Regions from separate parts of the Acidovorax sp. Q11 genome, predicted to be linked through region 2. Evidence: predicted binding sites of a transcription regulator. Region 2 holds the regulator's gene; the other holds the start of a gene.
The links. The regulator FNR, encoded in region 2, switches genes on or off when oxygen is low (the NO sensors DNR and NnrR bind a similar motif). The targets are predictions, from matches to a motif close to TTGATNNNNATCAA.
Positions count from the first base shown of each region.

Region 1 (14,886 bases), on a different contig from region 2:
GCGACGCCCTGCTGGCCGCCGCGTGGGGCGACGACAGCGAAAGCACCGACCGCACGGTGGACACCCACATCAAAACCCTGCGCGCCAAGCTGCGCGAGGTGGACCCGGCGAGTGAATACATCAGCACGCACCGGGGCATGGGGTATTGCCTCGATGTGCAATAAAAAGCGGCCCTACCGCTCGTCGGTATTGGGTTTATAGCTATCTATTTTTATGAAGTACTTGCGCCGTTGCTTGAAAGCATTGGGCTGGCTGATGCTGGCCCTGGGGGGCTTGGCCGCCGTGTGGCTGGCCGCACTGATCATTGCCAACTGGAACGACGACGCCTTGACCGAGGCGGCCCAGCGCGCGCTGCAGTACACGCCGCCCACCGAGCAATCCCTGGAGGGCAACGGCTATTTAATCTTGATGGGGCTGGACGCACCCGCCGGGGGCGATGCCATCGGTGATGCCATGGCACTGGGCCGCCAGCGCCTGGCGCGCGAAATCGAGCGCAGGCGCTGGGTGGAGGCCCATGGCGACCGGCAGGAAGGGATGCCTCCGTCGATTGCAACCGAGGCCACGTTGGGTGACGTACTGCCCGACCGGCTGCGTTGCCCAGTCGGCGAACCGGATTGTTTTGCCTGGTTTGTGAAACATGGCGATAAAGTGCAGGCCTTGGCGAAAAACCACCAGGCCCTGCTGCAACGGCTGGCGGCAGCAGCCAGTGCCCCGCAGTTCAGCAACCCCGCCCCTTTTTACCTGCTGGCCGAATTCCCGCCCTATGCGCTCCTGGTGCGCGCCCATGAACTTTTGCTGGCCCAGGCCGCGTTGGAATGGATGCACGGGCAGCCGCAACAGACCGTGGACATCGCCCGCCAGGCCGCCCAACTACGCAGCCGCCTGGCAAGCAACTCCAACAGCCTGATTGCCTCCATGATCGCGCTGGCCATGCAGCACCGCGAATTGCGCTGGTTCAGCGATGCGAGCGCACAAACAGCATCGCCAACACCTGCGGCTGTGTCCACAGCGATCGAAGAACTTCTTTCCGTGCCGACCGAGTCCTTGGGGTCAGCCATGGAGGGGGAAATGCGTTTTGTTGCCAGCGGTTTTTATATGTACAAAACCGTTAATTTGTTCACCAGTCCATGGGACGCACCCCCCACATGGTGGCAACGCCTTTTGAGCAAAGCGAGCAATTGGGCCTATTTACCCAGACAGACGCTCAATCTCTCGCTCGACTACCTGCAGCAAGTGCACACCATTCACGGCATGCCTGCCCCGCGACAGGACGCAGCTTTCTCCACACTCATGCAGCAACTGGAAGATGATGGAGCGTGTCTGCCCTGGAAACGCTTGCGCAATGTCACGGGAACATGTCTGGCGGCGATCACGGCGCCCAGTTACCAGGGCTACGCCCAGCGGGTGACAGACATCGACGGCTACCGCCGCCTCGTCCTCCTGCAGCACCGCGCCGCCGCAGAACAGGTCGCCCCGCCCGACATGCCCGCGTGGCTGGCACAGTCACCCGAGGAATTGCGCAACCCTTACACCCTGGAGCCGATGCAATGGGATGCAGCCACCCGCAGCCTCGTGTTTGAAGGCCGCGAGGAGCAGAACCAGAACCCTGGCCGGTCCTCGACCTACCGCGTTCGCTTGCGGGGGTAAAAAAGGCATGAAATCCGCCGTCTGCGCGCGCCCAGCAATCCTTTGCAGCTACTGTTTTTACAAAAGGGTCCACTGATCCATGCGCCTCGGCATCCGCCTGCTGTTCGCCTTCTTCCTCATCAACGGCATCGCCGCGTTTTTTGTGCTGCGCGTGTTCATGGCAGAGATCAAGCCCAGCGTGCGCGAGGTGATGGAGGACATGATGGTGGACACGGCCAACATCCTGGCCGAGCTGGCCAGCGAAGACCTGGCCGCCGGGCGGTTGGCGGCGGGGGCTGACAACAGCAGCACCAGTCCGTTTGCGCAGCATGTGCGCCGCTATGCCACGCGGCCCATCGACGCGGCGATCTGGGGCTTCTCCAAGCAGTCGCTGGACTACCGCATCTATGTGACCGACACCACGGGGCGCGTGCTGTTCGACTCGGAGAACCGCGCCATCGGCGCCGACTACTCGCAGTGGCGCGACGTGGCCCGCACGCTGCGGGGCGAGTACGGCGCACGCTCTACGCGCGATGTGGAAGATGACGACACCAGCGGCGTGATGCATGTGGCCGCGCCCATCTACGTGCAGGAGCGGATCGCGGGTGTGCTAACGGTGGCCAAGCCGACGCGCACGGTGCAGCGCTTCATCGACAGGGCCGAGCGCAAGGTGTTCATGGGCGGGCTGTTGCTGCTGGCACTCTCGGCCGTCGTGGGCGTGGCGGTGACACTGTGGATGGTGTGGAACGTGCGCCGCCTGCGCGACTACGCCCTGAGCGTGCAGGGCCCCGCCGATGGCGAACGCCACGACCCGACTCTTCCGCCCCCCACGGCCCTGGCCGTGCCTGAGGTGCCCGGCGAGCTGGGCGACCTGGCCCGCGCCATGGACCGCATGCGCGCGCGGCTGGAGGGGCGCGACTACATCGAGGGCTATGTTCGCGCGCTCACGCACGAACTCAAGAGCCCCGTGGCCGCCATCCGGGGCGCAGGCGAGCTGCTGCAGGACGAGCTGCCCGCCGCCGACCGCGCCGAATTCGCGACCCAGGTGGTGCAGCAAAGCGAGCGCCTGCAGCGCATCATCGACCGGCTGCTGGAGCTGTCCAAGCTGGAGCAGCGCCACCATGCCGAAGGCCGCGCGCCCGTGGCGCTGCACGACTGCGCCGAGGCCGCCATTGCCCAGACCCGCGCCCGCGCCGGGCAGCGCGGCATCAGCCTGGCACTGGAAGGGCTCGGCACCAGCGGCCCGTGGGAGGCAGAGCTGGTGACGCTGGCGCTGACCAACCTGCTGGACAACGCCATCGACTTTGCACCTGCGGGCAGCACGGTGCGGGTGGAGTTGGACGGCGCCACGGTGGCCGTGCAGGACAGCGGCCCTGGCGTGCCCGACTACGCGCTGCCGCGCCTGGGCGAGCGCTTTTTCACCACCGCGCGGCCGGGCGGGGAGCGCAGTGGATCGGGACTGGGGCTGGCGATTGTGCAGCGTGTGATGGCGCTGCACGGCGGGCAGATGGTGGTGCGCAACACGGCGCCGGGGCTGCGGGTGGAGCTGGTGTTTGGGGCCTCTAAGCGGCCGCCACCTTGAGGCGGGGCTGGGCATTCAGGAAGTGCACGAGGTCGCCCACGGTGTTGACCTTGTCGTAAAAGGGATTGGTCTGCGTGTCGGAGAGGTTGCAAGCTGGCCCGCCTGATCTACGCCATGCTGACCCAAGGGCAGGAATACACCGACCGAGGGCAGGATTACTTCGAGGAGCGCTACCGCCAGCGCGTCTTGCACAACCTCGCCCAGAAGGCCAAGGCTATGGGCATGCAGCTCATTCCCACCGACTACCCCGCCTGAAAACACCATGAAAATCAATCAGTTATCTGGTGTTTCTTGAGAGGGCGCAGCTCGAACGACCGCGCATAGAGCAAGGGCGCGCTTTGGCAGCAGAGACGCACAAACGGCTCCTGAAAACAGCGCAAAAAGTGCCAATGCTATCGGCCAGGAGAGAAGCAAGACTAAGCCGGGAAGTATGCCAAAGGAGAAAAGTTCATGCTTAGGGTCTTGCACGCCGTAGAACCACCCGAAAAACAAAAACGTTGAGACGAACGTAGAAGCGGACGAAACGGCGCCACCCAGTGCTGCACGAGAAGATCTTGATTGCAGATGGCTTTCTGGCTTGTAGAAGAACGCAAAAAGGGCACCCGCTAAAGCGGCTGGAACGCCACCTACGGTATAGCTAAGACTAAGCATAGCTGGGATCGGCATTGCTACGGCCGGTCCAAGGACTGCAAACCAGGTCGCACATAGGAAAACAAAGCGAAATGGTCGCGACCTTGGGTTGGGCATCTGCAGCCTCTTAACGAATGAAAGGGACTTCCCCGTCCCGAACTAGCCGCATGCGGCAAACGGCAACCGAGTGCCACGACGGGAGGTGCATTCTCTCATCAACTCATTCGGAAGGGGAAATCCATGACGATTCAAGTGGAAGTACGACGATCCGCAGCGACGATACCGCCAATTTCAATGATTCAATGGACTAGGCAGCAGCAGTGGCCTGGAGGTGAGGCTGGGCGTTGAGGAAATGCACGAGGTCGCCCACCGTGGCGACCTTGTCGTAGAACGGATTGCCTTGCGTGGACGAGAGGTCGCGGCCCGCACGTTGGGCGATGTCCGGAACCAGCGACAAGTCCAGGTCGTCGACATCCAGGCGCAGATCCTTCCGCAACCGATCAGTCACCCGCAGCGGAAGCGACCTGCCCGCTCCCGGCAACCCGGCCTGGAGTTCTTCGTACACGGCACGCACCACCCAGGTGTCCACGCTGCGGCAGTCGATGGACCGGGCGAACTGGCAGATCGATTCCCCCGAACGCTCCTGCGCCAGCCGCGCGAAGTGCTTTTGGTCCCGCCCGCCGGAGACAACGGCCCCTACCCACAGAACGCTGGCCGCAGCGCACACGAAGACAGGATGATTCCACAAGGCCCAGAGCAAGACTGCGGATGCGGTCCACACCAAAAGACGGACCGACCAAGGCAACGGCACGGACGGTTGCGAGACTGGGGGCATGAAGCGGGAAGCGCGTTGCATGGCTATCTCTCCAATGCGCCAGCCATCGGCTGGCTGGCTTCAGAACCATTCTGCCACTGGCCCCACTTCACACCCGCCTCACAAACTTCATAGCGCCCTCACAGCACGCCACAACACTGCCCCCACAACATTCACTTGTGGAGGATCTTTTGCTCAAACACCCCTTGTTCACCAAACTGGCGGCGCTGGCCGCCATCACCGTGCTGCTGCTTTTTGGCCTCGGGCTGATCGAAGATGTGGTGCGCGACCGGCTGCGTTACCGCAGCATCACCGCACAAAGCGTGGCCGAGAGCCTGGCCGGGCCGCAGACGCTGATGGGCCCCATGATCCACAGCGCCTGCGTGGAGAGTTGGGAAGTGGAGACCGGCAAGGGCGATGAACGCCGCAAGGTGGAGCAGCGGCGCGAGTTCTTACTCACGGCCATGCCGGAGCAGCTCAAGCTCAGCACCGGCGCCGCGATGGAAGAGCGCGCACGCGGCCTGCATAAGGTAAACACCTACAACCTCAAGGCCCAGGTGACGGCGCAGTGGGGGCCACTGACCAGCCTGCTGCCACAAACCACCATGAAGAATTCGCGCATGGTGTGTGGCGCCCCCGTGGTGATGATGGCGGTGGGCGATGCGCGCGGCATCCGCACCGCGCAGCTCACGCTGGGCAACCAGGCCATGGCCCTCAAGCCCGGCACCTTCCACCCCACGTACAGCCGGGGCCTGCACGCGATGCTGCCGGAGTCGGTGCGTGGCAAGGCCGATGGCCTGACCGCCACGCTGGACCTGGAGCTGGTGGGCACGGAGCGCCTGGGCATTGTCCCGCTGGGGGGCAACACCGAGGTGCTGATGACCAGCAGCTGGCCCCACCCTTCGTTTGCAGGGCGCTTTCTGCCGTCCGAACGCGAGGTCAAGAAGACCGGCTTCTCGGCCCAGTGGCGCCTGTCGTCGCTGGCCACCACGGCGCAGGCCGATGTGGCCAGCGGCAAGCGCGTGTGCCTGGCGGGTGCTGAAGACGGCATCGGCCATGCGCCCGGCAGCAGCCCGGGCGACTGCGCCGACAGCTTCAGCGTGGCCTTCATCGATCCGGTGAATCCCTATTCCCTCTCAGACCGCGCCACCAAGTACGGCGTGTTGTTCATTGCGCTCACCTTCGTGGCCGTGGGCCTGTTCGAGCTGATGAAAAAGCTGCGCGTGCACCCGGTGCAGTACCTGCTGGTGGGCAGCGCGCTGTGCAGCTTCTTCCTGCTGCTGGTGAGCCTGTCGGAGCACCTGCCGTTCGGCATCTCGTACGCGGTGGCCGCCACGGCCTGTGTGCTGCTGCTGGCCTACTACGCCAGCCACATGCTGGGCAGCCTGGCGCGGGGTATTCCGCTGGGGGCGGGCATTGCCTTGCTGTATGGCCTGCTGTATGTGCTGCTGCAGCTGGAGCAGACGGCGCTGGTGGTGGGCGCAATTGCACTCTTCCTGGTGCTGGCGGCGGTGATGGTGCTGACGCGCAAGGTGAACTGGTATGGGCTGTCGCAGAGCGGCGGCACGCCGGGCCGCCCCATGCCGCCCAAGCCACCGTCCACACCACCCACCTCGCCCATGCCACCGACACCAGCCGCGCCCGCCGTACCGACCCGCCCTGTCACCCCACGCGCGGAGGCCGCATGACACCCGGAGCCCTGGGCCCGCAGCCCGGCACCCTGCCAGCCCCTCGCACCTGGGCCGTGCACCTGGCCCAGGGCCCAGGGGGCGCAGGCCCCCTCACCCCGGCGGCATTGGCGACGACGCTGACGGCGGCCGAGGCCGCCCGCGTCCAGCGCCACCGCGACCAGCTGATGAGCGCGCTGCGCGCCCGGGACCGGGTGGCGCTGGTCAGCGCCAAGCAGCAGGTGCTGGAGGCAGCCTTCTGCCCCCATGAAGTGCCGGGCACGGCCAGTGCAGCCACCGCGCCGTCGCCCGCCCTGCGCCGCGCGCTGCGCGATCTGTCGTGGCGCATGGCAGCGCTGCTGCTGCCACGCAGCCCGGGGTGTTGAGACCGCGCGCTGCGCGATCTGTCGTGGCGCATGGCAGCGCTGCTGCTGCCACGCAGCCCGGGGTGTTGAGAGACTGAAAGCTTTTTGCCCACGCCTGCGTGGCAGAGCCCGGCATGCCCGCCTGGACATGCCGGGCTTTTACACGCTTTGCAACCTCAAAAACAATGGTCAAAAAGAGGCTTTCCGCTCATCCACAAAGCGCAGATAGCTATCAATAAATGAGCAATCATCCCCTACACCACCACCGTGCGGCTGCGGCCCTCCCGTTTGGCGGTGTACAGCGCGGAGTCGAGCAGGCGCAAGGTCACGTCGAGCGGGCGCAGCGGGTCAAACAGCGTCAGCCCCATGCTGACCGACAGCCGGTGCGGGGGCTCGATGCCAGGCAGGGGCTGCTGGGCGAGCGCAGCATGCACACGCTGCGCCACGGCCTGGGCCTGCTCCAGCCCTGTGGCGGGCAGCAGGGCCAGAAACTCCTCGCCGCCCCAGCGCCCGACCACGTCGGAGGCCCGGAACACACTGCGGCAAAGGTCTGCAAACAGCTGCAGCGCCTGGTCCCCCACATGGTGGCCATGCACATCGTTGATGCGCTTGAAGTGGTCCAGGTCCATCATCAACAGGCAGGCGGGTTCATTGCCCCGCTGCAGCAGGGCCTGCTCCTGCCGCAGGCGTTCGGTGAAGGACCGTCGGTTGGCCAGCCCGGTCAGCACATCGGTGTGGGCCAGCACGGCCATCTGCTGGCGGGCGGCGTCCAGTTCGGCCAGCATCTGGCCCTGGCGGTCGTTGGCGCGGTGCAGCTCCAGCAGCAGGACCACCTGGCGCGCCAGGGCGCTGAGCAGCTCCTGCGCACGCGGCGACAGCTGGCGCGGCCGGTGGTCCAGCACGCAGAGGGTGCCCAGGGCGTAGCCGTCGGGCGTGACCAGGGGGGCGCCCGCATAAAAGCGCAGCGGGTGTTTCTGGGTGACGATGCCGTAGTGCGCAAACCGCACGTCCTGGGCCAGGTCGGGCACGATGAACACATCTGGCTGCCGGAGGGCGTAGCGGCACACGGACTGGTCGAGCGGCGTCTCCCGATTGGGCAACCCGTGCGCCGACTTGAACCACTGGCGGTCGCGGTCCACAAAACTCACCAGGGCCACGGGTGCCTCGCACACATGGCCCGCAATGTCGGCCAGCTCGTCGTAGGCGGGCTCCATCGGGGTGTCGAGAATCCCGTAGCGCTGCAGGGCCTGCAGGCGCTCGGTGTCATCGACCGGGGCTTCGAGGGAAGAGATTGCGGCCATGGAGCAAGGCGGCCATGCCGCCCACACTTGCCTAAAGAAAAGGCAGCATGCCACACAAGCGGCGCCCGCGCGCGGGTAAAAGCACGCTTGCGGCTGCGCAACGCACATCCCCCATCCGCGCAGTCGCGCTGCGCGAAGGCCCTCGCAAGCCGGAGACTTCAGGCCACTGCGGCCTGCCGCGCGTTGTCTGTGCTGTCCGCCACGGGCTCGTCACCCGCGTCCGAGCAGGTGGCGCCACCGCAGCCGTGGATCAGCTCACCCGGCAGCGCCTGCGGTGCGTGCACCACGCCGGTGACAGGGTCAAACCCGACGCGGCGCAGGTGCAGGGCCAGCGCCGCGTCCATGCTCTGCGCATGCTGGGGGAACCACAGGGCCAGCTCGCTCGCCATCACGCGCAGCACCTGCAGGTCGCCCTGCGCAGCCCGTGCTGCGCCTTCGCGCATCACCTGCAGCACCACGCGGTGCTGCATGCTGTGGCAGTTGCCCGAGGCAAAGCGGGTGGATGCCATCCAGGCGTCTTCCTGGCCAAAGTGCTGGTCGGTGTGCTCCACCAGCGCCTGCCACGCCGGCTGCAATTGCGCGTCGTCGGCCTGCGCCACAACCGACAGTAGATCGACGAACTCCCGGTGGGTGTCGTCCATCAGGGGCAGGTCCAGGTTCAGCGCGTCCGACCATTCGAGTTGGGCCATGGGTATCAATCCCTCTGCCGTCCGGCAAAAACAACGGGAAAAAATGGAAGGCCCAGCTTAGAGCCCGCACTGCGACCCGGTATTGATGCAAGTCAGGCAAATCCTGCCTGCACACGCAAAAAAGCCCCGCCAGAGCGGGGCGTTGTGCGAAAAATTGCGCGGGGGCAGTGATCCGCCCTTGCCGTACGTGCGCTTGATGTCGTCCACACAGGCCGACTTGGCGTTGCCTGACATCGCGTCGCAGCGCTCCTTGGCCGCCTGGTAGTTGGCATCGTTCTTTTCTGCGTTGGCTTCCTTGCGGGTCTCCGCCAGATCGACCGCCTTCTCGGCCGGGTTACCAGCGGGCTTGGCCTGCACAGCGGCCACCTTGGCGTCGGCCTTGGCCTTCACGCGGGCGGCCTTGGCGTCTTTTTCGCAGACGTCCTTTTCATTGCCCTTGAGGCCGTCGCATTTTTCCTTGGCAACTTCGTAGGCAACGGCAGCGCGCGCTTCGGCTACCTTCTGGGTGCTTCTGGGGCTGGGTTTTTACTGGGCTTCCAGTTCGGCCTGGGCCACTTTTTCCTTGCCCCTGGCTTCCTTCTGGCAGATGTCCTTGGCATTGGCGGCCAGGGCATCGCATTTTTCCTGGTCGGCCTTGTAGGTCGCTTCAATGCTGTCCTTGGCGGCCTTGTGCTCGGCCGGTGTCATGGCAAAGGCGGATGTCGCCACCAGACCGGCGGCCACGGCGGCGATCAGCGTGTGTGCGGATGGGAATTGCATGGGGTTCTCCTCGGCATCGGGGGTAGTCAGTGCGGCGCGCAGCAGCAGGGCATGCCTGCTGCTGCGACGATGGGCGGGCTGCACAAACCAGGCTGTACAGCACCCGCCCGTCAATCGTTGAAGCGGAAGCCCGGGTGGCGTTCCTGCCATTCCTTGAGCTGCTTTTCGGCCGCTTCGCGGGCCAGGCCCTGGCGCTCCTGCAGCTTGCCCAGGAACTGCTCGCGCTTGCCGTCGATGACATCCAGGTCGTCGTTGGTGAGCTTGCCCCACTGCTCGATCATCTTGCCCTTGAACTGCTTCCAATTGCCCTTGATGGTGTCTTCATTCATGGTTGCATCCTTCAAAAACCTCGCCCTGGCCATCCACCCGGAATGCGTGGAAACACTGCGTGGGGCGATGGGTTCACTGTAAAAACGAATCAGTCCGTGGGCCGTAGTCCATGCCAAGCGGCGTGCGTGGGCCCAGGCCTACGGGGTTGACGGACAGGGCCGACGGGCAGGGAGCCATGCCGCGCGCCACAAGGGCTGCCACGCAACACACGCCCCCGGCAGGCCACAAAGTGTTGCAATTGCCCATCATTTCGCCGCAAGGACCGCAGCACCCGCCCAAGGAGGCGTTTCTCTTGGTAACACTTGTGTCACCGCCCTGCGCCTGCCCTGTGATTAAGTGGCGGCTGCGCCACTTGAACAGCGCGCGTTTCACCACGATCACCATGAAAACCACATACGAGGAACCTCTGGCCACCCAGGTTGCAGAGGACGCAGAGGGCGCACCCACCACCGCCACGCAGCCCGCTCCGGCAGAGCGGGGCCACACCCCATTGCTGACGGCGCTGTTCGCATCCACCGCCGCGCTGGCCGCCTGCGGCGGCGGCAGCGAGGACACCCCGTCGGCCAACGCCCCCATCACCGCCCCTCCGGGCTCCGCGCCTGCACCGGCACCGACGCCCGCTAACCCGAGCCCGGCTCCCGCAGCGCCCACGCCCCCCAGCCCGGCCCCCTCACCCACCCCTGCCCCCAGCCCCTCACCCACCCCTGCCCCCAGCCCCGCGCCCGGCCCGACGCCTGCGCCACCACCCGCTGTCGGCAACTACGCCTACCCCGCAGCCACCACCGACCAGGAAGCCGCCCGTTTCCTGCTGCAAGCGCAGTTCTCGGCCTCCACCGCCGAGATTGCGGCACTGCGCTCCACCACCTATGCCAACTGGCTGCGCACCCAGTTCAGCACACCCGCCAGCCAGACAGGCTGGGACTGGCTGAACCAGCGTGGCTACGCGGCCATCAGCAACGACACCGCCTACTACGACAACTCCTACCCGGCGGACTACATGATCTGGAACCAGCTCATGACCTCCCCCGACGGCCTGCGCAAGCGGGTGGCCCTGGCGTTGTCCGAAATCTGCGTGGTCTCGCTCAACGGGGTGGACATCACCTGGCGCTGCCACGCCATGGCCTGGTACTGGGACCAACTGGTCAACAACGCGTTTGGCAACTACCGTTCGATCCTGGAAGACATAACGCTGAACGCGGCCATGGGCTACTACCTCAACACCCGGGGCAACCAGAAGGAAAACGCCGCCACCGGCCGCCAACCGGATGAGAACTACGCCCGCGAAATCATGCAGCTGATGACTATCGGGTTAGTGGAGCTCAACCCCGACGGCACCGCCAAGAAGAACGGCGCAGGCAAACCCATCGACAGCTACACGATGGACGATGTGACCAACCTCGCACGGGTGTTCACCGGCTACGACTACGACCAGACGCAGAATGTGCCCACCACCGTGCCAGGCACATCACGGGTGGTATCCAACACCACCTTTGCGCGCCTGCCCATGGCGCTCAATGCATCGCGCCACTCCACCCTGGCGGCCACCTTCCTCGGCACCACGGTGCCCTCCAACACGCCCGGGGCAGCGGCGCTCCAGATAGCACTGGACACCCTGTTCAACCACCCCAACGTGGGCCCGTTCATCGGCAAGCAGCTGATCCAGCGGCTGGTCACCAGCAACCCCTCACCCGCCTACGTGGCGCGCGTGACGGCGGCCTTCAACAACAACGGTGCAGGGGTGCGGGGCGACCTGCGCGCCGTGGTCCAGGCGATCCTGCTGGACGACGAAGCCCGCTCGCCCGCTGGCCTGACCCAGCCCGGCTTTGGCAAGCTGCGCGAGCCCATGCTGCGCTTGGTGCAATGGGGCCGCACCTTCGGGCTGAACTCGGCCCAGGGCAGTTGGAAAATCGGCGACCTGACCGACCCCGGCTCCCGTCTGGGGCAAAGCCCGCTGCGCTCGCCATCGGTGTTTAACTTCTTCCGCCCAGGGTATGTTCCTCCATCTACCGCGCTGGCGGCCACCGGGGCCGTAGCGCCCGAGTTTCAGTTGGTCAACGAAAGCAGCGTCGGCGGCTACCTCAACTACATGCAGGGCGTGATCCGCAACGGCATTTTTGTGAATGCCCCGGAGCTGCCCAACAACGCCAGCACAGCCAACAACGGCTACGACATCAAGGCCACCTACGCCAACGAGCTGGCCATCGTGGCCGATGCCGATGCCCTGGTCACGCGCATCAACCTGCTGATGTGTGCCGGCCAGCTCTCGGCGGCCACGGTCAAGCTCATCTCCGATGCGCTGAAGGCCACGGTCGTCACTGCGGCCAGCCCGGACAGCGCCAAGCTCGACCGCGTGGCCGCCGCCATCCTCCTGGTGATGGCCTCGGCCGAGTACCTCATTCAAAAGTAAGCCCCGCCGACAGAACCCAAGAAGCCCAGCCATGCACCTGCTTCAACCCGAACTCCATACGCGCCGCGCCTTCCTGCGCCGCTCCACCCAACTAGGCCTGGCGGGCACCGCCCTGCCCTTTGCCCTGAACCTGGCCGCCATGGGCGAGGCCGCCGCATTTACCGCCACCGACTACAAGGCCCTGGTCTGCGTCTTTCTGTATGGCGGCAACGACTACGCCAACACCGTGGTCACCTACGACGACGACAGCTACAACCGCTACAACACCATCCGGGGTGGCGGCGTGGGCCAGGCGGCAGGGGGCATTGCGCTGGCCAAGGCCGACCTGACCCCCACGCTGCTCGCGCCCACCACGGCCCTGCCCGGCGGCCGCCAGTACGCGCTGCACCCGGCCATGACGGGGCTCACCGGCCTGTTCAACAGCGGCAAGGCTGCGGTGCAGCTCAACGTGGGCCCGCTGGTCGTGCCCCTCACCCGCACGCAGTTCAGCAGCGCTGACCGCGCCAACTACCCCATCCCTCCCAAGCTGTTTTCGCACAACGACCAGCAATCGGTCTGGCAGTCTTCGTCGCCCGAAGGCTCCACCGTAGGCTGGGGCGGCAACATCGGCGACTTGGCGCTGTCATCCAACGGCAACTCGCTGTTCACCTGCATCTCGGTCACGGGCAATGCGGTGTTCCTGTCGGGCGACTCGGCCCTGCAGTACCAGGTCACCTCCAACGGTACCGTGGCCATCAATGGCGTGAAGAACAACGTGTATGGCTCCTCGGCCGTACGCACCGCCCTCACCTCGCTCATCCAGCAGGGCAGCACGCAGACGCTGGAGAACGAGTACACCCGGGTCACCACCCGCGCTGTCACTGCCGAAAGCCAAATCACCAGCGGCCTGTCCGCCATCACGCTGTCCACCCCCTTCCCCAGCGGCAACGCGCTGGCCAGCCAGTTGAGGATGGTTGCGCGCCTCATCGGGGCGCGCTCGGCACTGGGCAGCAAGCGCCAGGTGTTCTTCGTGTCGCTGGGCGGCTTCGACCTGCACGACAACCTGATTGCGCAGCAACCCGTACTCATGCAGCGGGTGAGCGAGGCAATGACTGCGTTCTACAACGCCACCGTCGAACTGGGCGTGGCCGACAAGGTCACCGCCTTCACCGCCTCGGACTTTGGCCGCACGCTCAGCTCCAACGGCGACGGCTCGGACCACGGCTGGGGTGGCCACCACCTCATGGTGGGCGGCGCGGTCAAGGGCAAGGCCTTCTACGGCAAGGCACCACCGGTCAGTATTGCCAACACCGCCGACGCCAACGACCAATGGCATGTGGGCCAGGGCCGCCTGCTGCCCAGCACATCGGTGGACCAGTACGCCGCCACGCTGGCCAACTGGTTTGGCGTGAGCAACAGCGAACTGGCGAGCGTGCTGCCCAACCTGAGCCACTTTGGCGGGGCCGACTACCCCACCAACCTCGGCTTCATGGCCTGACCGCAGGGCACGCGGCAGCGTGCCCTGCCTCCCCGCCGCCCCCCCAATCCCCGCCTCGCAGCGGGGCGGGCGCGGCAGCCCCAATAATGGGGGCATGCACACTTCCCCCGCCCCCTCTGGACACACCCCGCAACGCCCCCGCATCGTCATCATCGGCTGCGGCTTTGGCGGCCTCGAAGCGGCCCGGGCGCTGCAGGGCGCGGCGGTGGACGTGACCCTGGTGGACAAGACCAACCACCACCTCTTCCAGCCCCTGCTCTACCAGGTGGCCACGGCCGGGCTGTCGGCCCCGGCGATTGCGGCGCCCATCCGCCACCTGTTTCGCCAGCAGCGCAATGTCACCACCTTGCTGGGCGAGGTCACGCGCATCGATGTGGCCCGGCGCGCCGTGCACCTGACAGACGGAACCCACCTGCCCTACGACCACCTCATCGTCGCCGCAGGCGCCACCCACAGCTACTTCGGCCGCGACGACTGGGCGGCCTATGCGCCCGGCCTCAAGACCCTGGACGACGCCTTCGAGATCCGCCGCCGCGTGCTGCTGGCCTTCGAAGCCGCCGAGAAAGAGCCCGACCCGGCACGCCGCGCCGACTGGCTCAACTTTGTGGTGGTGGGCGCTGGCCCCACGGGCGTGGAGATGGCGGGCACGCTGGCCGAGATCGCGCGCCACACGCTGCCCGGCGAGTTCCGCCACATCGACCCGGCCGCTGCCCGGATCATCCTGCTCGAAGGCGGCGCCCGCGTGCTGCAGGCCATGCCCGAACGCTTGAGCCAGCGCGCCAAAGAGCAGCTCGAAAAACTGGGCGTGGACGTGCGCCTCAACGCCCGCGTCACGGCCATCGACGCGCAGGGTTTGAGGGTCGAATCGGCCTCTCCCGCGCAACCATCAAACCCCAATAGCTATCAAATAAGTAGCAAATGCATTGTCTGGGCGGCGGGCGTGGCCGCATCCCCTCTGGGCCGCCACCTGGCCGAAGCCACCGGGGCCCCCACCGACCGCGCAGGCCGCGTGGTGGTTGCGCCCGACCTGGGCCTGCCCGGCCACCCTGAGATCAGCGTGATTGGCGACCTGGCTGCCGCCAAGAGCCACACGCCCGGCCGCGAGCCCACCCCCGTGCCCGGCGTGTCGCCCGGCGCCAAGCAGATGGGCCGCGCCACGGCCGCCAACATCCTGCGCCGACTGGCCGGGCAGCCCACAAAGCCGTTTCGTTACCGCGACTACGGCAACCTGGCCACCAT
Region 1 covers NZ_JBUDZG010000029.1:14,351-29,236, forward strand. The annotation lists gene ACYZGB_RS18555 (winged helix-turn-helix domain-containing protein) at 1-164, shown strand, start outside; gene ACYZGB_RS18560 (hypothetical protein) at 256-1,647, shown strand; gene creC (two-component system sensor histidine kinase CreC) at 1,727-3,208, shown strand; gene ACYZGB_RS18570 (hypothetical protein) at 3,323-3,463, shown strand; gene ACYZGB_RS18575 (hypothetical protein) at 4,146-4,694, opposite strand; gene creD (cell envelope integrity protein CreD) at 4,844-6,340, shown strand; gene ACYZGB_RS18585 (hypothetical protein) at 6,337-6,705, shown strand; gene ACYZGB_RS18590 (GGDEF domain-containing protein) at 6,939-7,985, opposite strand; gene ACYZGB_RS18595 (hemerythrin domain-containing protein) at 8,144-8,674, opposite strand; partial or broken gene ACYZGB_RS18600 (hypothetical protein) at 8,852-9,433, opposite strand; gene ACYZGB_RS18605 (CsbD family protein) at 9,544-9,762, opposite strand; gene ACYZGB_RS18610 (DUF1800 domain-containing protein) at 10,146-12,170, shown strand; gene ACYZGB_RS18615 (DUF1501 domain-containing protein) at 12,202-13,647, shown strand; gene ACYZGB_RS18620 (NAD(P)/FAD-dependent oxidoreductase) at 13,742-14,886, shown strand, end outside.
Region 1: the regulator FNR is predicted to act here: its motif matches at 8,757-8,770, upstream of ACYZGB_RS18595 (hemerythrin domain-containing protein).

Region 2 (14,886 bases):
TCAGCGTGACGCGGGGGCACACCTGGGCCACCTGCTGATTCAGCGTGCCCAGTGCATCCACAAAGGCACGCACCTCGCGCCCCATCGGGATGACCCCCAGGCCAATTTCGTTGCCCACCAGAACAACGGGGCCGGGGGATTTCCGAACCGCTCCTAAAAACATAGCTACCTGCGCTTTCCAGTCGAGCGCAAGGGCCTGTTTTTGTTCAAAACTCATGGTTTCCACACCCAGGGGCATGCTCCAGTGGGTGAGCCACAGCGTGAGGCAGTCCACTACCAGCAGGGTCTGCGGCGTGCTGAGCCGCGTGAGGGCTGCGGCCACGTCGTGCGGCTCTTCCACCGTCTGCAGACCCGGAACCCGTTCGGCGCGGTCACGCTGGTGGCGGGAGATGCGCTCGCGCATTTCGTCGTCCCAGGCTTCGCCGGTGGCAATCAACACCGCGCGGTGATCAGCGGACTGCGCCAGCCAGTCGCGCGCCAGCAGCTCGGCGCGGCGGGACTTGCCGCTCTTCTGGCCGCCCAGGATCAGTTCGGTGGTAATGGTCATGCCGATGCGCCCCCCAGCAGCTGCGCCACGGCTTCGGTGCTGGACGGAAACCATGCGTGGAAATAGCTGGCATGGATGCTGCCCTGCCGGTACAGCGCCTCGCCCGCATCCGGCGCAACCGCCTCGTTCGGGCGCGCCGTGCGGGCCACCACAGGGGCGCTGCTGTCGCTGGTCGAATAGTGGAAGGTGTGGCCGCGCAGGGTGTGCCCGGCCACGGCCAGTTGCTGCGGGCCCAGCGCCGCCAGGCGTTTTTGCATGGTCACATGGCCGGGCAACAGCCCCCACAGCGCGGCCTTGTTGCCGTCGGCCAGGGTGATCGATTCAAACAACGCCATCATGCCGCCGCACTCGGCCCACAGGGGTTTGCCTGCCTCCACATGGGCACGCAGGCTGGCCTGCATTCCGGTGTTGGCTGCGATCTGCGCGGTGTGCAGCTCCGGGTAGCCGCCGAGCAGCCACACCGCGTCGCAGTCGGGCAGCGCGGCATCGTGCAGCGGCGAGAAAAACACCACGCGCGCGCCCATCTGTTCGAGGGATTGCACGTTGGCAGCGTAGATAAAACAGAAGGCCGCATCACGCCCCACAGCCACCGTGCGGCCTGCCAGCAGGCGCGGCACGGCGGGCGCCGATGCGGGCGCCGGGAAATCCACAGCCCAGCACTGCAGGTCGTCCAGGTCCATCTGGCCCAGCGGCGTGGCAGCCAGCGCGTCGGCGGCGGCGTCCAGCCGCTGCAGGCTGTCTTCCAGCTCGTGTGCGGCCACCAGGCCCAGGTGGCGCTCGGGCAGCAATGCGGCAGCCGCCTTGGCGGCAGCGGGCACCTTGCCGGTAGCCTGCACCCGCATCAGTGCGCCCATCCAGTCGTCGGGATCCTGCAGGCCGTCCCGCAGCATGTCGGCATGGCGTGCGCTGCCCACGCGGTTGGCCAGCACCCCTGCCCAGGGCAGGCCGGGGCGGTAGTGGCGCAGGCCAAACGCCAGTGCGCCAAACGTGCCCGCCATGGCCGAGGCATCGACCACGGCCAGCACCGGCACACCAAAGTGCCGGGCCAGGTCGGCCGCGCTAGGGCTGCCGTCAAACAGCCCCATCACGCCTTCGATGAGGATCAGGTCCGACTCGCGTGCAGCGTCATGAAGGCGCTGCGCGCAGTCGGCCTCGCCATTCATCCACAGGTCGAGCTGGTGCACGGGCGCACCGCTGGCGAGCTGGTGCCAGTGCGGGTCCAGAAAGTCCGGCCCACACTTGAAGACCCGCACGCGCCGCCCCTGGCGCGCATGCAAGCGCGCCAGGGCGGCGGTGACGGTGGTCTTGCCCTGCCCAGAGGCCGGGGCTGCGATCAGCAGCGCCGGGCCGCGGGCAGCGGCGGTGGCAGAGGCCGCCAGGGTCACTGCGGCGCCCACTTCACCCCGACGTAGACCGTGCGGCCAGCAGTGGCGTAAGTACGGGCCAGCTGGTAGTCCTTGTCGGCCAAGTTGTCGATGCGGGCGAGCAGGGTGTAGTCGCGCGCGATGCGGGTGCTGGCGTACAGGTTGACCAGCACATAGCCGCCCAGCACGTTGGTGTTGGCAACGGTATCGAAGCGGCTGCCCGAGGCCTGCACTTCGGCGCCCACGGTCCAGCCCGCCAGGCGTGTGTCGGCGCCAAAGGTGGCGTGCTGCTTGGCGCGGCGCGCCAGCTGCTTGCCGGTGTCCAGGTCACGCGGGCGCTGCAGGTCGATGGAGCCATGCAGTTGCACATCGCCCATACGGTGCGAGCCAGCAAACGTCACGCCCTTGTACTCGGCGCGTGCCGTGTTGGCGTAGCAGCCAAAGCTCGAAGCACAGGTGCCTGCGCCACCGAAGGAGATCAGGTTGCTCACGCGGTTGCGGAACAGCGTGGCCGAGAACGTGCTGCCGCCTTGGGCGTAGCGCAGCGCCAGCTCGGCATTGCGGCTGCTTTCGGGACGCAGCGTGGCCACGCCGTATTCGCTGAAGCGGTGGTACAGCGTGGGCGCACGGAAGGCCGTGCCCACCGATGCCGTGGCGCGCCACTGCGGGGTGATGGCGTAGCCATAGGCCGCGCTGCCGGTGCTCTTGCCGCCAAACTCGCTGTCGGAATCGTGGCGCACGTTGAGCTGTACGGTGTGGCCTGCGGCGTTGTAGCCATAGCCCAGGGCCAGCGCATCCTGCGAGCGTTTGGCGTCGATGGGCTTGTTCTCCAGGCGGTCTTCGCGGCGCTCCAGCGCAGCGGTGACCAGGTGTGCGCCCTGGCGGTACTCATTCTGGAAGTAGTAGCCACGCAGGCGCGTGTCGCTGAGATAGGGCGAAGGACGGGTTTCGTACTCATCGCGCGAGTCGGTGATGGACAGGCGCGTCTTGTAGGCGCTGCTCCACTGGGCATTCCAGTTCAGCCCCAGCGCGTGCATGGTGTGCAGGTTGCGGTCGTCCTTGCCCAGGCCGTTGTCGTAGCCGCTGTTGGTGTCGTTGACCATCAGCGTGCCTTCGAGGCGGTGCACGGCATCGACCTGCAGGCCCACGCGGGCGTGGCCTGCGGTGTTGCGGTAGCCGTCGCGGTCGGGGTTCTGCGTGGCGACAGTGCGGGCGTTGAAGCCCTTGCTGTTTTCGCGGGACAGGCCCAGCGCGTAGTCCAGGGTGCCGCGGGCACCGCTGATACCGGCCTCCAGCTTGGAGGTGCCATGGCTGCCCACGCCCGCGCCCACATAGGGCGCCGTGCCGTTCTCGCCGCGCTTGGTGAAGATCTGCACCACCCCGCCCATGGCGTCCGAGCCATACACGGCCCCAGCCGGGCCACGCAGCACTTCGATGCGGTCAATCAGGCCGAGCGGAATGCTCTCCCAGGGCGCACCGCCAGTGGACTGCGAATCGATGCGCACGCCGTCGATGTACACCGCCGTGAAGCGCGACTCGGCGCCGCGCAGGAACACGCCAGTGGTCGTGCCCGGGCCGCCATTGCGCGAGAACTCCACCCCTGGCAAGCGCGCCAGCAGGTCGGCCAGGCCGGTGGCGCCGCTGGTTTCGATGGTTTCGCGGTCCACGATGGACACGTCGGCGACCAGGTCGGTGAGCGGCTGCGGCGTGCGCGTGGCAGCCACCACGGTCTCGCCGAGCTGGGGCGCGCGCAGATTCTGGGCCAGCAGTTCACCAGCGCCGGGCACGGTCTGGGCCAGGGCACTGCAGGCACTGCCAACCGCCAGGGCCACCAGCGCAAGGCGTTGGGCGGGCACGCGCAGCGACGCCACAGGGCGCGCACGAAGGGTACGGATTTTCATGGGGATCATCGTCAACAAACAACCCGGGGCCGGCCTCCCGCCAGCATGTGGGTGATACAGCCGCGCAGCGCCAAAAAAAGGCGCACGCAGCCACCATGTTGGCCGGTATCCGGGCTGGCGGAGCACCCTCCAATGCCTTCCCAGCCGCTTGTTCAAGGCGCCCAGTGGCTTATGGATGGAGAGAGAATCGAAGATTCGTCCGCTGACCGTTGCGGGGGCAGCGCAGGCTGGGCGCGCCATGTGTGGCGGCACCTCCCTGCTTCCCGTTGAACTGCGGCATGTGAACCACACCGCGAGCACCAACGGCGGGATTTTACGACCGTTTACAACGCGCAACCCTACAATCGCTGGCTGTATGGCAACACCGTCCCCCACCGACCAGATCGCCGACCGCGTTGAGCGCCTGCTGCTGCGCCACGCGGAACTGCAACGCACCAACGCCTTGCTGACGGACCAGGTGGCCGCCCTCACCCAGGAGCGGGACTCGCTCAAGTCCCGCCTGAGTGCAGCGCGTGCCCGTGTGGATGCCCTGCTCGAACGCCTTCCCGCCGCCGTGCCGCTCACGAAAGAAGCCGAATGAAGCAAATCGAGGTGCAGATCCTGCAGCAAAGCTACCTGCTGACCTGCCCCGAGGGCCGAGAGAGCCGCCTGCTGGACGCCGTGGAGCGCGTGGATACCGCCATGACCCGCATCCGTGATGCAGGCAAGGTGCGTGCCCGCGAACGCATCGCTGTGCTGGCCGCCCTGAATCTGGCCTTCGAGATCGCCGACCGTGAAGCCGCCGACCTGGCGGCGGGTTCTGCAGCCAAAGCGGCGCCCCCAGCAGCGCCTGCATCGGCGGCAGGGCAGCAAGAATCCCTGCTGCCCGACGACGACAACCAACGCCTGCAGACCCTGGTGCAGCGCCTAGACCAGGCACTGGGCGACGACGGCCGCCTGCTCTGACGCTGCGCCGCCCCGGCGCGCAGGCCACCGCAGACGATGCTCCAGCAAGCCTGCGGGCTTTTCCTTCGCTCCGCTCTCCACGCCCGTTGTGAGCGCCTACAATGACGAGGTCTGCGAAGCCGCCGGGCTTTATATTTCCTTGAACCAATGCTCAACGAGCTCGGGCTTGGTACATTGCCCGGTGAGCGTGATCATCTCGCGTCAGATGAACCCAACGCTTGGCTGCCCTCGCCCACCTGAACCCCCGGTTCAGGATGAGAGTCCGGTGGCATTCGCAGACACCCTCTTCCCCATGCCCCTGCCATCGCACGCCACTGTTGCATCCCTCCAGGCAGGGCATTGCCCCCTCTCTCCGGGCCACGCTGCTCTGTTTCATTTCTTCTTATTGCGCCATGCTGGACCCTCTCCTGATTGTTGAACTCGGTGTGCTGGGCTTGGCCACCGGCTTTCTCGCCGGTCTGCTGGGCATTGGTGGCGGCATGTTGCTGGTGCCGTTCCTGACCTACATCCTGGGAGCACAAAAAGTTGCGCCAGACCTGGCCGTGAAGATGGCGATTGCCACGTCGATGGCCACCATCATGTTCACATCGATCTCCAGCGTGCGGGCCCACCACAAGCGTGGAGCGGTGCGCTGGGACATCGTCAAGCGCCTGGCCCCCGGCATCGTGCTGGGCGGGTTTGTGGCAAGCCTCGGGGTGTTTGCGCTACTCAAGGGCTCCTTCCTCGCCATCTTCTTTGCACTGTTCGTGAGCTTCTCCGCCACGCAGATGTTCCTGGACAAAAAACCCGCCCCCACGCGCCAGATGCCTGGTGGCGCAGGCCAGGTGGCAGCAGGCGGCGTGATCGGATTCCTGTCCGGCCTGGTGGGGGCTGGTGGAGGCTTTGTGAGCGTGCCGTTCATGACCTGGTGCAATGTGCCCATCCACAACGCCGTGGCCACCAGTGCAGCGCTCGGGTTTCCGATTGCGCTGGCCAATGTGGTCGGCTACGTGGTGGGCGGGCAGAACGTGGCGGGCCTGCCCGCTGCATCCCTGGGCTATGTCTGGCTGCCCGCGCTCGCGGTGATCGCCACCTGCAGCGTGCTGACGGCGCCACTGGGCGCCAAGGCCGCGCACAGCCTCCCCGTGAAGCAGCTCAAGCGCGTGTTCGCCTACCTGCTGTTTGGCCTGGCGGCCTACATGCTGTGGAAGGGCGTGGCGGCCCTTTGAGGCCCTGGCGCTCCAGAAGACTCTGGAGACACTGGCGAGCCTGCTGATGCAAGCCCCTCCCTCAACGGGAGTTACGAAATGATCGGCCGGTGTTTGCCCTGCGCCTTCAGCGGCAAGGGCTCGCGCAGCATGGCGCGGAACTTGTCGGCCGGAAGCCCGGGGGCGCACAAGAAGCCCTGGTAGTGCTCACACAGCATCTGCTGCAGCACGGCCTGCTGGGTTTCGGTTTCCACGCCTTCCGCCACCACCTCGATGTGCATGGCACGGCCCATGCTGATGATGGCGCTCACGATGGCACGATCGCCATCGTCATCGGGCAAGCCACGCACGAAGGACTGATCGATCTTGAGTTTGTGGATCGGTAACTTCTTAAGGTAAGCCAGGCTGGAGTAGCCCGTGCCAAAGTCATCAATGGCCAGGCCAATGCCCAGATCGGCCAGCACCCGCAGGCGCTGCTCCATCTCCTGCGCATCCTGCAGCAGGATGGTTTCCGTCAGCTCAAGCTCCAGCAAGGTCGGCGGCAGCTGGTGTACGGCCAGCAAACGCGTGATCCGGTCCACAAAATCAGGCTGGCGGAACTCCAGCGCCGACACATTCACGGAAATCATGATCGGCATGCCACTGTGCATCCACACCGCCGCCTCGCGCACCGCCTGCTCCATCACCCAGGCGCCCAGGGTCACGATGTAGCCCGACTCCTCCGCCAAGGGGATGAACACGCCCGGTGAAACCGCACCGAACTCGGGATCGGTCCAGCGGATCAACGCCTCGGCCCCGGTAATACGCCCTGTGGCCATGTTGACCTGCGGCTGGTAGTGCACGGCCATGCGCTGCAGACCCAGCGCCTGCCGCATGGCGTGCTCCATCTGCATGCGGGCCAGCAGGTTGGCATTCATCTGAGGCTGGTAGAAGCCATAGCTGCCACGCCCCCGCTCCTTGACCCGGTACATCGCGGTATCCGACTGCTTGATCAGGTCGTCCAGCGTCGCCCCGTCCTGCGGATACAGAGCAATGCCAATGCTGCACTGGATGGAGAACCCCATGCTGTCGAGCATGAAAGGCTTGAGCATGTCGTCCAGGATGCGGCGCGCCACGCTTTCGGCCACCGGCGCATCACCACCATGCAGGTAGATGACGAACTCATCCCCCCCCAGCCGGCACAGCATGTCGGTCTGCCGCAGGCAGGTCTGCAGGCGCTCGGCGACCAGTTGCAGCACCCGGTCGCCAAAAGGGTGCCCCAGGGAATCGTTGATGATTTTGAAACGGTCCAGATCCAGGAAGAGGACGGCAAACCCGGTGTCGCTCTGGCGCGCCCCCTGGATCGCGGTGTCCACCCGCTGAGACAGCAGCAGCCGGTTTGGCAGGCCGGTGAGCACGTCGCTGTAGGCCAGTTCCTCGATGCGCTTCTGTGCAGCGTGCTGCAGCGTGAGGTCACGCATGAAGCCGATGCTCTGCACCAGCCGCCCTTCGTCGTCACGCAGCGCCACCCAAGACAGTTGCACGGCGCAGTAAGCCCCGTTGTCGCGGGGCAGCCAAAGCTCCCCCTCCCAGAAACCGTCACGCGACCAACCCTGCTGCACCCGCTCCATGAAGGCAGCATCCGAGCCGCCGCCAAACAGCGAGGCGGCCATGCAGCCCTCAAAGGCTTTGGCAGCAGGCCCCACCAGGCGCTCACAGCCCGGGTTCATGCGCATGATGCGGTGCTGGCTGTCGGCAATAAAAATGGCATCCAGGCTTGACTCAAACACGCGTGCCGCCAGGCGCAGGCTGGCCTGGATTTCGGTCTGCCGGGTGATGTCCCGGTATGAGTAGACGCGCCCCACCGCCCGCCCTTGGCGAAATTGCGGCACGGTCCGCATTTCCAGCACCATGCCGCTGCGCAGCTCCAGGATGTCCGTGCTCTCCTGCATGGGTTCGCGCTCAATGGCAACCATGCGCTCGGCATAGGCGCGGGCATCTGCCACCTGGCTGGCCATGAAGGCATAGACGGCCGCATCGTCGCGCTCCACCAGCAGCTGGCGCGGCAGCCCCCAGAGCTGGGCCAGCCTCTGGTTGAAAGCGCGCACGCTGCGGTCCAGCCCGCAGACCAACATGCCATCGGCCGCTGAATCCAGCGTCGCACGCAATTCGGACAACAAAGTTTCCAGCTCGCGCTCCGTCGCCTCCTGGGCACTGCGGTCGAGCATGGTCAACATGAAGACCGTGCGTCCGTCCGGCCCCCAGGGCACACGCACCACATGGCGCTCCACAGGCACCAGCTGGCCATTGGCACGCACCAGGCTGGTGTGCGAATGGATTCCCGCTGCAATCACCTCCGGGGGCTCGACCCAGAAGGCCTGGTCTTGCGGGGTGGCTGCGAGGCCCAGCACGGGCTTGCCCGCCATGTCGGCTGCGGGCATACCCACCAGGCGTTCGGCGGCGGCATTGGCATGCAGAATGAGGTGGTGTGCCTCGTCGACCAGCCAGACGGCTTCCTGCAGCCCATCCAGCCAGCCATGCGATTGCAAATCGGTCACGTATCCGCCTCTTCAGGGCCGGGGCTGACCGCTCGCTCAAAAAAATAACAGATGCGCTGCCGGGGCGACAGGTAGTCCAGCGCGTCGCGCGGCAGCTGTGCCGGCTTGAGGCTGCGGCGTATGCCCAGCTCGGGAACAGTTTCCAGGTCCAGGATGGGCGCCTCATCCTTGGGCACCCTGGAGTCGTGGACGATGACCTTAGGCCGCAGGGGGCGCGAAGAATTCACCGAAGCAACAATCGCATAGCGGTCGTTGACCAGCTGGACGATGGAACCCGGCGGATACACCCCCATCATGCGGATGAAAGCGCCCAGCACCACGGAATCGAACTTCGCCTTGAGCTGGGCAAAAATGACCGAGAGCGCCTCGTGGGGTGTGAGGGCATCCACACCAACAGTAGGGTTGCACATGCGGTCGTACCGGTTGACAAGCGCCAGCACCTGGCTTGCCCGCCCCAGGTCCACCCCGGTGAGCCGCTGCGGAAACCCGCTGCCATCGGCCATTTCATGGTGCCGGGCCACCGCCAGCACCACGGCCTCAGCAAACCCCATGCGCTTGGCCATGGCCACGGATTCCGCCACATGGGTTTCGTACCGCGACCGCTCCATCAGGGGCATCGACGGCGTGGGCTGCCGCAGGTTCGGCGGCAGCTTGAGCTTGCCCAGGTCGTGAATCAGTGCCGCCACCCCCAGGCCCTGCAGTTCTTCGCTTTTCATACCCAAAGCACGACCCAGCAACAGCGAAATAACCATCACGTTGATAGGGTGCAAGGCGTTGCGTTCGCCCACACCTTCCGACAACAGCCGGATCACCGAGTCACCGTTCTCCAGCAGTTCGGAAACACACCCGGACACCAGCGCCACACCTTTGTCGCGCGCCTGGTCGGGGTGTTCGGACACAGCCCGCTCCAGTGCCTGGTACTGCCGGGTGGCCTCGGCGAATCGCTGGTTGCAGGCGGCCAGCGCCTTGTTCTGTGCGTCCAGCAACTGGCGCCGCCGAAGGGCTTCGGCGTCCACCGCTGCGGGAACCCCCGGGGCCTCCAGGCCATTGGCGGGGGGCGCGACCATTTCGGGAACGCTCCAGGCGGCAGGCACCAGCTCCTTGAGCGCTGGGTCACTTTTTTTGGGCAGGTAGCGCACCTCGGTCAACCCCAGCCCCCGCAAGGTGGCGATCTGCTCGGCCGACGCCACCCGGAAGCTGCTGGTCGGGAATGGATGATGCATCCAGCCCACATCGAGCTGGATGTACATGCCGACCCGCAGTTGGCTGATGTCGATGAGGATGGAAGAGTTCACTTCAGGCGTACGCGAAACATGGAGACATCAATGCCACCAATAGTTACGCAGATTATCACCAGTTACTGGGGCTTGTCTAAGGAGCACAGCCCCATCGCAGCGATACGGCAACACTTGGGCAACACTTGTCCCCAAAGCTCCTGGACCGTGGCAGATCGCCATAAAACAGGGCTCAAAATGCACTGAAGCCTGCCCGCCTTCGCCGGGCTCCAAGGTCGCCTCGGCTCAGACCGCGCCTGGCCTCAGCGGCACCAGAGCGAAGGCTTGTAGATCAGGTCCATCCAGAGAGCCCAGGCTGCGACGGCGCACAGCAAGCCTCCCGCGACCCGGGTGCCCCAGTCGGCACGCACCCGATTGAGACGGCTTCGCAGTCGGCTCCACGCCCAAGGGCCACCCAGCAGCCACACCCCACTACCCACGGCAAACAACACCATGGTCAGCGCCCCTTCCAATGCGCCGCCACTCAGAGCGGCGACCAGCAGGGCCGAGTAAAGCAATCCACAGGGCATCAAGGCCCACAGGGCACCTGCCGCCAGCACGCCAGCGGGCGCCCCCACCAATGGCCGCACGCGCCCCCACACGGCCCTCCCGGCCTGCTCCACCCAGGCGGGCTGGCGCGACTGCACCATCATCATCAGGCCCCAGGCCATGACAGCCACATGCATCAGGGTCCACACCGGACGCAAGGCCGTGGTCTGCTGGGTAAGCCACGCCAGGCTGTCCATGGCCAGGGCCGCCAGGGCGCCTGCGGCCGCGTAGCCCGCCAGCCGCCCCCCATGAAACGCCAGGGTGCGCAACACCACACCACCCTGCGGCATCCATTGCACAACCTGCACTGCGGTGCTTTCTTGCGCCAGCTTACCCGTGCCTTCTGCGGCCGCAGCCCGCCCCACCAGGGCACCACAGGGCGCGGCGCACATGGCCAAGCAATGGGACCCGCCTGCGAGTCCCATGAGCAAAGCCGTCCAGGCCACGGTTGCGAGCATAGGCCTCAGATGATGCGCGAAAACCGGGCGCGGTTGCGGTCTGCCTGAAGATAACGGTCAAACACCATGGCAATGCCCCGCACAAAAAACCATCCCATGGCCGTCACTTCGATCCCCTCGGGCCCCACCCGCACCAGCCCCTGTTCGGCCATGTCTTCGAGCTGCGCGATCTCTGCCGCAAAGTACTGCCGCACATCAATCAACCAGGCCTGCTCCATGGATTCATAGAGCAACTCGCCCTGGCACATCAGGGCCATGATGGCGGCGCGGCGCACGAGATCGTCACGCGTGAGCGCCAGACCCCGCACCACCGGCAAACGTCCCTGGTCGAGAAAGTCGTAATACTCGTCCAAGGTCTTTGAGTTCTGGCTGTAGGTCGCACCCACCCGGCCAATGGCCGACACGCCCAAGCCGATCAGGTCGCAGTCAGGCTGTGTGCTGTAGCCCTGGAAGTTGCGGTGCAAGCGCCCTTGGCGTTTGGCCACAGCCAAGGCATCCGAGGGCAACGCAAAGTGGTCCATGCCGACATAGACATAGCCCGCGTCCATGAACGCATCGAGCGAGCGCGACAGCATGGACAGCTTGCTCGACGCCGTTGGCAGCTCGGCCGAAACAATGCGGCGCTGGGGTTTGAAACGTTCTGGCAGGTGCGCGTAGGCATACAGCGCAATGCGCTCAGGCCGCAACTGCGCCACCTGCGCCAGAGTACGGTCGAACGATTCGGGGGTCTGGCGCGGCAGGCCATAGATCAGGTCCACATTCACCGAGTCAAAACCCAGCGAGCGTGCAGACTCCACCAGCGCAAACACCTGTTCGGCAGGCTGGACGCGGTGCACAGCCTTCTGCACCTCGGCATCAAAATCCTGCACACCAAAACTGAGCCGGTTGAAGCCCAGCTCAGCCAGCAACGCCAGCCTGTCGGCGTTCACGGTGCGGGGATCCACTTCAATAGAGTACTCACCGCCCGGCGCCAAGGTAAAGCTGCGCTTGAGCATGGCCATCAGTTCACGCAAGCCCGCATCCGACAGGAACGTGGGCGTGCCTCCACCCAGGTGCAGCTGGCTCACCACTTGGCCCACCCCGCAGTGCGCGGTGTGCAGGTCGATCTCGCGGCTCAGATAGCGCAGATAGACTTCTGCGCGGTCATGGTGCTTGGTGATGATCTTGTTGCAAGCGCAGTAGTAGCACAGCGATTCGCAGAACGGAATGTGCACATACAAGGACAGGGGCAAGGCCTTGGCCACCGAGCCTGTCCGGCGCTGCTCCAGTGCCAGGATGTAGTCCTCCTGCCCGAACGCTTCGACAAACCGGTCGGCTGTCGGATAAGAGGTATAGCGGGGCCCCGGCACGTCAAAACGGCGCAGGAGATCGGGCGAAACAGCGGTCATGGGGGAATATCCTTGCGTACACTCTGACTGTGCCGTACCCTCTGCACGATGTCCTTGACCTGCATCAAGTGAACGATCAGGCCGACGAGCGACAATTTGACAAATGTCAGTCGCTAAGGCGCCCACCCGAAGGCCTTCCCAGCTTTTCGTATCGGGCGCAATGTACTCGACACCCAACCCCTAGCTCACGTGCCTATGAACCCGCTCACCATCAAAGTCGCCTGCTCCAACTGCAACCTGCGCGAGCTGTGCATGCCCGTGGGCCTGAACGAAGAGCAACTGCAGCGCATCGATGAAGTCGTTGCCGTACGCCGCAAGGTCAAACGCGGCAGCACGCTGTTCCGCAACGGCGAATCCTTCACATCGCTCTACGCCATCCGCACCGGCTTCTTCAAGACCTGCGTGGCTACCGAAGATGGCCGCGACCAGGTCACCGGTTTTCAGATGGCTGGAGAGATCATTGGCCTCGATGGCATCGTGAACGACCACCACACCTGTGACGCGGTGGCCCTGGAAGACGCCGAGGTCTGCGTGATGCCCTTCGACCGCATCGAGGAACTCTCGCGCGAGGTCACGGCCCTGCAGCACCATGTGCACAAGATCATGAGCCGCGAGATCGTGCGCGAACACGGCGTGATGCTGCTGCTGGGCAGCATGCGCGCCGAAGAACGCCTGGCAGCCTTCCTGCTGAACCTGGTGCAACGCCTGCATGCCCGCGGCTTCTCGCAGTCCGAACTGGTGCTGCGCATGACGCGCGAAGAAATTGGCAGCTACCTGGGCCTGAAGCTCGAAACCGTGAGCCGCACCTTCTCCAAATTTGTGGAGGAAGGCATCGTGGAAGTCAAGCAGCGCCATGTCCGCATCCTGGACACGGATGCCCTCAAGCGCATCGTCAACAGCCAGCAAGCCTGCCACTGATCGGCAGCCATCCCGGCCTGCCTTCACCGGCCGACCAGAAGCGCCTCCCCTCAGTTCAAGAGCAGGATGATGTCTTGCGGCAGTCATCCGGCCGCTCTCCTTCAGGTACCGGGCAGCGGTTCAGCTCGAAGGGCGACATGGCCAGTAGCGTGGTCAATGCACTGCTTGCCATGGTGATGATCCAGAACGCAAAAAACGCCAGCGTATAAACGCCCTGCCGCGACAGCGCCAGGGGCTGCCCAAGCCAGTGCAGATCCTGGGGGTCCACCATGGCAAAAACCAGCATCTCCAGCACCCCTGCCATCAAGAAGGCGGGCCATGCAATCCACATCAGGCGTTGCGTCCACATATCGTTGTTCCTGTCTCCTGGGGGCTCAGTTACGGCAAGCTGGCATCACTGACGAGCCACATGCTTGCACGTTTCAACGCGGCTGGTCCTGCACGGGGGTGGCCGCATGGTTGCGGCCCTTCATGGCGGGTGCCAGGCTTTTCTCGGGGGCTTCCAGCGTCTTGTTGATCTCGATCCCCTTGCGGTAGTAGTCCTCTGCCACCACAGGATCGGGCCGGGACAGCGCCAGCCACAAGGTCACAAAACCCGCAACGATCACAATGGCCGGGCCGGCAATCACCAGCCAGACATGGCCGAATTTCCACCAGGGTGCTGACGCAACAGGGGCAATAGCTGGGCTTGAAGACATGGCGATTTACTCCTTCACAATCATCTCAATCAACACAAGGCCATGCGAGGCCTTGCACCAGGGTGCGGCTCAGCGCGGCACCAGGAACACAGATTTTTCTGTCACATGGGCGGCGGCGCCGACGGCCTGCACATCGAACTGGACGGCATGGGAGCCAGGGTTTGCCGAACCATACGGGATCTGCAAACGCACCGCCACCCAACGCGACTCCGCCGGGCCGATGTCCACCTCGGCATCGGAAGACACCTCCAGCCCCTCCAGCCCCCGTGCGCTGATGCGATAGCGCTGCTCGCCCTCCGTCGCATTCATGATCTGCAGGCGGTAGATGTTCTCCAGCTTGCCCCCTGCCACGATGCGCGAAAGCGCTGCACGGTCCCGCACCACATCGACCTTGAGCGGAGTCCGCACGACCAGGCTGGCCAGCATGGCCACGCACAGAGCCACCAGCACCGCGCTGTAAATCAGCACCCTTGGCCGCAGCACGCGCCGCAGCATCTGCGACTGGGTCCACCGCTGGGCCACGCCGTTCTGGGTGGAGTAGCGGATCAACCCCCGGGGGTACTGCATCTTGTCCATGACCGTGTTGCAGGCATCCACACACAGGCCGCAGCCGATGCATTCGTACTGCAGCCCCTTGCGAATGTCGATGCCCACGGGGCAGACCTGCACACACAGCGAGCAGTCAATGCAGTCGCCCAGCCCCTGCGCCTTGTAATCCAGGTTCTTCTTGCGCGGGCCGCGCTGCTCGCCCCGCTCGGGGTCGTAGGTCACGACCAGCGTGTCCTTGTCGAACATGGCGCTCTGGAAGCGTGCGTACGGGCACATGTACTTGCAGACCTGCTCGCGCATGTAGCCCGCGTTGCCATAGGTGGCAAAGCCGTAGAACAGCACCCAGAAAATCTGCCAGCTGCCCTGCAGCGCCAGCAACTCGCTGCCCAGCTCGCGGATGGGCACAAAGTAGCCCACGAAGGTGAATCCGGTCCACAAGGCCACCGCCACCCACACCAACTGCTTGAAGAACTTCTTGCGGATCTTCTCGAAGGTCCAGGGCCCGTTGTCCAGCCGCAGCCGCGCACTGCGATCGCCTTCGATCTTGTGCTCGATCCACATGAACATCTCG
Region 2 covers NZ_JBUDZG010000004.1:70,942-85,827, reverse strand. The annotation lists gene ACYZGB_RS05195 (bifunctional adenosylcobinamide kinase/adenosylcobinamide-phosphate guanylyltransferase) at 1-547, opposite strand, end outside; gene ACYZGB_RS05190 (cobyrinate a,c-diamide synthase) at 544-1,944, opposite strand; gene ACYZGB_RS05185 (TonB-dependent receptor domain-containing protein) at 1,929-3,812, opposite strand; cobalamin riboswitch at 3,896-4,131, opposite strand; gene ACYZGB_RS05180 (hypothetical protein) at 4,168-4,392, shown strand; gene ACYZGB_RS05175 (cell division protein ZapA) at 4,389-4,757, shown strand; gene ACYZGB_RS05170 (sulfite exporter TauE/SafE family protein) at 5,150-5,965, shown strand; gene ACYZGB_RS05165 (putative bifunctional diguanylate cyclase/phosphodiesterase) at 6,037-8,481, opposite strand; gene ACYZGB_RS05160 (HD-GYP domain-containing protein) at 8,478-9,776, opposite strand; gene ACYZGB_RS05155 (sulfite exporter TauE/SafE family protein) at 10,019-10,762, opposite strand; gene hemN (oxygen-independent coproporphyrinogen III oxidase) at 10,768-12,150, opposite strand; gene fnr (fumarate/nitrate reduction transcriptional regulator Fnr) at 12,346-13,068, shown strand; gene ACYZGB_RS05140 (hypothetical protein) at 13,124-13,417, opposite strand; gene ACYZGB_RS05135 (FixH family protein) at 13,491-13,766, opposite strand; gene ccoG (cytochrome c oxidase accessory protein CcoG) at 13,836-14,886, opposite strand, start outside.